Regions from separate parts of the Stenotrophomonas sp. K-6 genome, predicted to be linked through region 1. Evidence: predicted binding sites of a transcription regulator. Region 1 holds the regulator's gene; the other holds the start of a gene.
The links. The regulator FliA, encoded in region 1, starts transcription of late flagellar genes. The targets are predictions, from matches to a motif close to TAAAGTTTNNCNNNCNNNGGCCGATAA.
Positions count from the first base shown of each region.

Region 2: the regulator FliA is predicted to act here: its motif matches at 1,953-1,979, upstream of AC13F7_RS01005 (GGDEF domain-containing protein).

Region 1 is NZ_JBSPUC010000002.1:27,026-31,233, forward strand. It holds gene AC13F7_RS05510 (AAA family ATPase) at 1-278, shown strand, start outside; gene AC13F7_RS05515 (MinD/ParA family ATP-binding protein) at 265-1,152, shown strand; gene AC13F7_RS05520 (RNA polymerase sigma factor FliA) at 1,149-1,895, shown strand; gene cheY (chemotaxis response regulator CheY) at 1,912-2,304, shown strand; gene AC13F7_RS05530 (protein phosphatase CheZ) at 2,304-2,918, shown strand; gene AC13F7_RS05535 (chemotaxis protein CheA) at 2,924-4,208, shown strand, end outside.
Region 2 is NZ_JBSPUC010000001.1:224,600-228,807, forward strand. It holds gene AC13F7_RS01000 (RNA polymerase sigma factor) at 1-282, opposite strand, end outside; gene AC13F7_RS01005 (GGDEF domain-containing protein) at 334-1,896, opposite strand; gene AC13F7_RS01010 (NAD(P)H-binding protein) at 2,030-2,668, shown strand; gene AC13F7_RS01015 (tryptophan 2,3-dioxygenase) at 2,740-3,618, shown strand; gene AC13F7_RS01020 (peptide MFS transporter) at 3,861-4,208, shown strand, end outside.

The DNA.
Region 1 (4,208 bases):
ACACCAGTTTCGGCGACATGGACGAGGTGGTCCGCCGCTTCAGCGCCGCCAACCCGCAGGGTGTGGTGCTGAGCAAGCTGGACGAGACCGGGCGCTTCGGTACCGCCCTGTCGGTGGCCGTGGACCACCGCCTGCCGATCACCTGGGTCACCGATGGCCAGGACGTTCCTGAAGACCTGCACCGTGCCAGTGCGGCCAATCTTGTACTTCGCCTTGAAGATTTGCGCCGCGCGGCCGATATGCCCTGCAACCCGGAGTTGAACCATGCCGTCGCGTGAGTACGCCAAGCTGACCCAGACCTTCCCGTTGTCGGCTACCCGAAGCCAGCCGCTGGGCCCGGTCCGCACCATCGCCGTCACCGGCGGCAAGGGCGGCGTGGGCAAAACGAACGTTTCGGCCAACCTGGCCGTGGCGCTTGCCAGCATGGGCAAACGCACCCTGCTGCTGGATGCCGACCTGGCCCTGGCCAATGTCGATGTGATCCTGGGGCTGAAGCCGACCGTGACCCTGGCCGACCTGATCGCCGGGCGCTGCACGCTGGAGGAGGTCATCATCGAAGGCCCCGGCGGCCTGCTGGTGGTGCCGGCCGCCTCCGGCCGCCGCAACATGGCCGAGCTGCAGCAGGCCGAGCACATCGGGCTGATCAACGTGTTTTCCGAGCTGGAGCGTGAGCTGGACATCATGGTGGTGGACACGGCCGCGGGCATCACCGACGGCGTGTTGACGTTCTGCCAGGCCGCCCAGGACACCGTCGTCGTGGTCTGCGATGAGCCGGCCTCGATCACCGACGCCTACGCCTTGATCAAAGTGCTCTCGCGCGAACGCGGCGTGGACCGGATCCAGGTGGTCGCCAACATGGTGCGCGACCCGAATGAAGGCCGGGTGCTGTACGAGAAGCTGACCCGCGTCTGCGAGAAGTTCCTCGCCGATGTCTCGCTCAACTACCTGGGCTGCGTGCCGCAGGACGACTGGCTGCGCCTGTCGGTCCAGCGCCAGCAGCCGGTGGTGAAGGCCTACCCGTCCAGCCCCTCGGCGCTGGCACTGACCGAGATCGCGCGCCGTACCGCACGCTGGCAGGCCCCGACCGAGCCACGTGGCGGCGTTGAGTTCTTCCTCGAACGCATCCTCAAGCAACGCGGGGTGACCGCATGAAAGGCGCCGCACAATACAAAGAGGTCCAGCGGGTCGCAGCCAACGAGTGCATTGCCCAGCACTCCGACCTGGTCCGCCGCATCGCCCATCACCTGGCCGCCCGCCTGCCGGCGAGCGTGGAAGTGGACGACCTGATCCAGGCCGGCATGATGGGCCTGATCGAAGCGTCGCGCAGCTACGACGCCGACCAGGGCGCCTCGTTCGAGACCTATGCCTCGATCCGCATCCGTGGCTCGATGATCGATGAGATCCGCCGTGGCGACTGGGTACCGCGCTCGGTCCACCGCCGCGCCCGCGACGCCGCCGCCACCATCCGCCGGCTTGAGCAGAGCACCGGCCGTGCCGCCAGCGCCACGGAAGTGGCCGCCGCGATGGACATGCCGCTGCCGGACTACCTGCGCCTGATGGAAGATGCCTCGCGCGGCCAGGTGCTGAGCCTGGAATCACGGATCGAGGACCAGGGCGAACTGGACACCGTTGCCCAGGGCGGCCCGACCCCGCAGCAGGTGCTGGAGCGCGGTGAGTTCGGACGTGAGCTGGGCAACGCCATCGGACTGCTGCCCGAGCGCGAACAGCTGGTCCTGTCGCTGTACTACGAGCAGGAACTGAACCTGAAAGAGATCGGCGCCGTGTTGGGCGTCAGCGAATCGCGCGTGTGCCAGATCCATGGCCAGGCCGTGCTGCGCCTGCGTGGCCGACTGAAAATCTTCGAGGCGGCCGACGCCGGCCTCGAGAACCATTAAGACCGAGGAAAGAGCTTTGGACAAGAACATGCGTATCCTGATCGTCGACGATTTTTCGACCATGCGTCGTATCGTCAAGAACCTGCTGGGCGATCTGGGCTTCACCAACACCGCCGAAGCCGAGGACGGGCATGCCGCGCTGATGCTGTTGCAGAGCCAGCCGTTCGATTTCGTGGTCACCGACTGGAACATGCCGGTGATGACGGGCATCGACCTGCTCAAGGCCATCCGCGCCGACGCCAAGCTCAAGACCCTGCCGGTGTTGATGGTGACCGCAGAAGCCAAGCGCGAGCAGATCATCGAAGCGGCCCAGAACGGCGTCAACGGCTACATCATCAAGCCGTTCACCGCCCAGACCCTGGAAGAAAAGCTCGGCAAGATCTTCGAACGTCTGGCGGCGAGCGCCTGATGGAAACCCTGAGCGACAAATCAGCGCTGGTGCAGCGCCTGCAGGATGCACTGGCCGCGCTGGAATCGGGCGACGAAGCAGCGTGGCGTCAGCAAATCGATGCACTGGCCGCACTGCGGACCCAGCCGATGATGGCCGGGTTGAACCGGCTTGCCCGCGAGCTGGGCCAGGCACTGGGCGAGCTGCCCAGCCTGCCCAGCGAAGCCGGCGAACTGGACGATGCCTGCGCGCGTCTGGATCACGTGGTGGCGATGACCGAACAGGCCACCCACCGCACCCTGGACCTGGCCGAAGAATGCCGCACGCTCACCGAGCAGCTGCGCGCCAATGGCGTGACGGCCGACCAGGACCAGCAGCTGGACCGCATCCGCCACAACCTGACCGAGATCGCACTCACCCAGAGCTACCAGGATCTCACCGGGCAGATCATCCGCCGCGTGGTGGGCATCGTGCGTCGCGTGCATGAAGGCTTCGGTGCACTCGGGCTGCCGCCGCAGGACGACACCGCGCACAAGCGCGACAACGGTCTGGCCGGCCCGGCCGTGACCGGTCTGGACCGCCACCAGGTTTCACAGGTCGACGCTGACGACCTGCTCTCCGATTTGGGACTTTAACGATCATGAGTGCTGTTCCGGACGATATCGCTGCCGACTTCATCCTCGAGGCCCAGGAGATCCTGGATCGCCTTGGCGAACAGCTGGTGTCGCTGGAGCAGGCGCCCCAGGACGGTGACCAGCTCAACGCCGTGTTCCGCGGGTTCCACACGCTCAAAGGCGGCGCGGGCTTCCTCGGCATCCAGGCGATGGTCGAGCTGTGCCACGCCGCCGAGGAAACCCTCGGCATGGCGCGCTCGGGCCAGGCCACGCTGCAAGCCCATCACTTCGACGCGGCCCAGCAGTCGCTGGACTATCTGCAGTCGATGCTGGACTCGGTCTCGGCCGGCACCGAGCCGGGCTATGCCCCGCCGGAGCTGATCGCACAGTTCGACGTCAACGGCCCGGCGACGCCGGCGGCCGCACCGAGCGCCGCCGCCGGCCCCAGCAGCGGTGAGCTGATCACCGACGATGAATTCGAAGCACTGCTCGACCAGCTGCATGGCGGTGCCGCACCGACCGCGGTCGCCGCCAGGAAAGACGACGGCATGATCAGCGAGGACGAGTTCGAATCCCTGCTCGACCAGCTGCACGGCGGCGCGGCACCCGGTGCCAAGCCCGTGACGGCTGCACCGGCCCCGGCGCCGCGTGCAGTGGCAGCGCCCGCCGCGCCTGCCGCCAACAAGCCGGCGCCCAACAAGCCGGTCGCCGAGGCCGAGCACACCGTGCGCGTGGATACCAAACGCCTGGATGCGATCGTCAACCTGATCGGCGAACTGGTGCTCTCGCGCAACCGGCTCAAGACCCTGCGCGCGCGCCTGCACGATGAAGAGCTGGACCGCGCGGTCTCCACCCTGGACATCGCCACCGCCCGCCTGCAGTCGGCGGTGATGCGCACCCGCATGCAGCCGGTCGGCAAGGTGTTCTCGCGCTTCCCCAAGGTGGCCCGCGATGTCGCGCGCTCGCTGAAGAAGGAAGTGGAGCTGGAACTGATCGGTGCCGAGACCGAGCTGGACCGCAACCTGGTCGAAGCGCTGGCCGATCCACTGGTCCATCTGGTCCGCAACGCGATCGATCACGGCGTGGAGATGCCGGACCTGCGCGAAGCCCAGGGCAAGCCGCGCAGCGGCCACGTGCGCCTGTCGGCCCAGCAGGAAGGCGACTACGTCAGCATCGAAGTGCAGGACGATGGCGCGGGTATCGATCCGGAACGTCTGCGCCAGAAGGCGCGCGAGAAGGGCCTGATCGATCCGGAAGCTGCCGCCCGCCTGAGCAGCGAGGAATGCCTGCATCTGGTCTTCCTGCCCGGGT
Region 2 (4,208 bases), on a different contig from region 1:
GTCCAATGGTGCGTGGTGGCCCTGCCGGTGCTGCTGGCGACGCCACTGCGAAATCGCCACATTGAGCGCCACCCGGTACAGCCAGGTCGAGAAGCGTGCCCGCGAAGGATCGAACGCCTCGAACGCCGCCCACGCCTGCACGCTGATCTCCTGGACCAGATCCAGTCGATCCTCCGGGTGGTGGCAGTAGCCACGCGCCACCTTCACCACAATGCCGCGGTGCTGCTCCAGCAGCGCGGCGAAACGCGTGCGTGGATCGTCGGCGGTACGGGGCAGGGTCATGTCCATACCCAAGTGATTCGCGCCAGTGCGCCGGCTATCACAGCCACCGGATTAGCGCGCCGGCTCGGCAGCCTGCACGCGGTTCTTGCCAACGCGCTTGGCCGCGTACAGCGCGGTATCGGCACGGCGCAACAGCGCGTCCGCCGCTTCGGCGGGCTGCCATTGCGCCAGACCGGCACTGAAATGCACCGGCACCCGTTGTTCGTTCAGCGGCAGCGGGCGCTGTGCCAGCGAGCGTTGCAGCCGCAGCAGCGTGGACATGCTGTCCGCCGCCGGCGTTTCCGGCAGCAGCAGGACAAACTCGTCACCGCCCAGCCGTGCGATCGCATCGCTGCTGCGCAGGTGCAGCTGACAGACCTCGACCAGATGGCGCAGCACGGCATCGCCGCCGGCGTGGCCGTACTGGGTGTTGGTCTGATGGAAATCGTCCAGGTCCAGCAGCGCCAGTGCCAGCGGATGACCGTGGCGCGCCGCCCGCGCCATCTCGCGCTCAAGCAGTTCATCCAGCCCGCGCCGGTTGAGCGCACCGGTCAACGGATCGGTGCGGACCAGCCCGGAGACGTCACGCAACTCCTGCTCCAGCTCGGCGATGCGCTGCTCGGCCTGCTCCACCTCGCGGCGTGCATTGCCCAGGTGGTCGCGCGCCTGCAACGCCTGTTCCTGCACCCGGCCGGTATCCACCAGCACGTCCTGCAACAGCTGGTTGAGATCGGCGATGCTGCGGGCTTCCTTCAGGGCCAGCGCATAGCTGCTGATGCGATCGTGGTATTCGCCGGTGCTGACCGCCATGCCATCCAGGCGCTCGATGAAGCCGCCCATGACGTTTTTCATCGCCGCCTTGGACTCCACGATCCCCTGTTTGAGCAGGCCCTGCTTGTAGATCACCTCGCGCAGGTTGGCGCGCGCCTGTTCCACCGAGTCGCGATCCAGCGGTCCGCCGATCAGCGAGCGCACCGCGTGCACCTGACCATGCAGCCAGCTGCTGTCATCCAGCAGCTCGCCGATGTTGTCCAGCAGCAGATCGAACAGGCTCAGCAGCAGCTCCTGCTGCTCCTGCCAGCCATCGCTGCGCACGCCGATCTGATGGGAGAGCTCGCGCAGCCGCACTTCGATCGGCTGTAGCGGTTGGCCGGGATGCCAGCGGTGCACCTCGCCGGCAAGCTGCCCGGGCTCCTCGCGCAACTCGGGCATGTTCTGCAGCAGGCTGGCCACGGTCACCCCGAGGGTGTGCCGCAGCAGCTCACGCAGGCGCAGGCTGTCGGGTTGGCCGTCGGGCGTTTCCTGCTCGATGGTGCGGATGTACTTGTCGATCAGCTGGCGCATCGCGCGCCCGTAGCTGACCCAGTCGCCGCTGCGTTGCGCCGATTGCAGGCGCAGGCCCATGTCGCCCAGCTCGCCGGGCAGGGTGGACATGCCATTGGCAAACGCGCCCAGCAGGGGCTCGGGGCTGTCGATCCCGGCAAACAGGCGCTGCAGCATCGCGCTGCTGCCGCCCTTCAGGACCGGGGCCGGTTCACTGCGCGTCTCCACCGCGGTCCCCACGCTCTGCCGCCGCGACAGCAGCCGCCCGACAGCAGTGCCGGGGCTGGGGGGAGGGTCGTGCGGGTCCGTCATGCGGCAGGTCCTTGCAGGGCACGGCCGGGGGCCGGAGCGGTGGAGAGGTTGGAACAGTATCGGCGCAGTCCGGTCACGCTTGAACCGATCCTGCATGGCAGGATGGTAAGCACGAGCCAGGCAGGAGAATGCGATGAAGGTGATGCTGGTGGGCGCGACCGGATTGGTCGGCAGTCACGTCCTGCGGCAGTTGCTGGAGGACCCGCGCTGCGATGCGGTGGTTGCCCCGACCCGACGCCCGGTAGGCATCACCGATGCCGCGCTGGTCAATCCGGTGGTGGACTTCGAGCAGCTGCCGGCCGAGGCCGAGTGGTGGGCCGTGGATGCCGTCATCTGCGCGCTGGGCACCACGATCAAGCAGGCCGGCAGCCAGGCGGCCTTCGCGCGGGTCGACCATGACGCGCCGCTGGCGGTGGCGCGGCTGGCGCGGGCGCAAGGCGCGCATGCCTTCGCGTTGAACTCGGCGATGGGCGCCGACCCGGGCGCGCGGATCTTCTACAACCAGGTCAAAGGCCGGCTGGAGCAGGACCTGCGGGCACTGGGCTTCCCCTCCCTGACCCTGGTCCGCCCCGGGCTGATCGGGGGCGAGCGTGCCGAGCGGCGCACCGGCGAGCATCTGGCCAGCCTGGTGCTGGGCGTACTCGGCCCGGTCCTGCCGCGTGCCTGGCGGATCAATCCGGCCGGGATCATCGCGGCCGCGCTGGTCGAGGCAGCCCTGGTGCCGACGCCGGGCGTGACGATCGTCGGTTCGGCCGAGCTGGTGGAGCGGTGAGCCGTTGACGGCCGGATGCGCGGCCACCGGGCCACTGCGCTACCCTTTCTGCCCCTCAAGCGGTCCCTGCCATGTCCGTCGACAAGAACCAACGCGATCTCGAAGCCGGTATCCACACCGATCTGGAGGGGCGGCTGACCTACGGCGGTTACCTGCGCCTGGATCAGCTGCTGTCGGCCCAGCAGCCGCTGTCCAACCCGCCGCATCACGACGAAATGCTGTTCATCATCCAGCACCAGACCTCGGAGCTGTGGCTGAAGTTGTTGGCGCACGAGCTGCGCGCGGCGATCGGCTTCCTGCAGCGCGATGAGGTCTGGCAGTGCCGCAAGGTGCTGGCGCGCAGCAAGCAGGTGCTGCGTCAGCTGACCGAGCAATGGTCGGTGCTGGAGACGCTGACCCCTTCGGAGTACATGGGCTTCCGCGATGTGCTGGGCCCGTCCTCGGGCTTCCAGTCGCTGCAGTACCGCTACATCGAGTTCCTGCTGGGCAACAAGAACGCGCAGATGCTGCAGGTGTTCTCGCACGATCCGGCCGGCCAGGCCCAGCTGCAGGAGGTGCTTGATGCCCCGAGCCTGTATGAGGAGTTCCTGCGCTACCTGGCCCGCTTTGGCCATCCGGTCCCGGCCGGCTATCAGGGCCGCGACTGGCAGCAGCCGCACGTGGCCGACGATGCGCTGCACCCGGTGTTCGAGCGGATCTACCAGAACACCGACCGCTTCTGGCGCGAGTATTCGCTGTGCGAAGACCTGGTCGATCTGGAGACCGCCTTCCAGTTGTGGCGCTTCCGCCACATGCGCACGGTGATGCGGGTAATCGGGTTCAAACGCGGCACCGGCGGCTCCAGCGGGGTCGGCTTCCTGCGCCAGGCGCTGGAGCTGACCTTCTTCCCGGAACTGTTCCAGGTGCGCACCACGATCCGCAACGACGACCCGATGCCGCCGGACGCGTGATCGAGCACGAGCGCCAATAAGCCTATTCATATTTGCTGCATCTATAACCCCTACCGTGCGGCAGGCCCCGCCGTTGCTGCGCTGACGGTTCCACCCCGGCAGTTTCAGATGCAAGTTCAGCGACCGTGCCGCCAGCTGCGGGGATCGGTGTGTATTTGACGTGAACGCGTTTGTTCTGGGATTCTCCCGAGTTGTTTCGCACATCGGACGTGCATGTCTTCCACCGAACCCAGGAATCCCGCATGAGCGTAGACGCCGCCGCGAAATCCGTTCCCGAACCGGCGTTGCCGGAGTTCAAGACCCTCTTGGGCCATCCGCGTCCCTTGTGGATGCTGTTCATGGCCGAATTCTGGGAACGCTTTGCGTTCTACGGCATCCGGTGGGCGATGGTGTTGTACATCGTGGCCCAGTTCCATGGCGGCGAAGCCTCCGGTGAAAAGCCGGCAAGCGAGCTGTATGGCGCCTACCTGGCGCTGGTGTATGCCGGTGCCATCTTCGGCGGCTATGTCGCTGACAAACTGATTGGTTTCCAGCGCTCGATCCTGCTGGGCGCGCTGTTCATGGCGGTCGGCCTGTTCATGCTGGCCTCG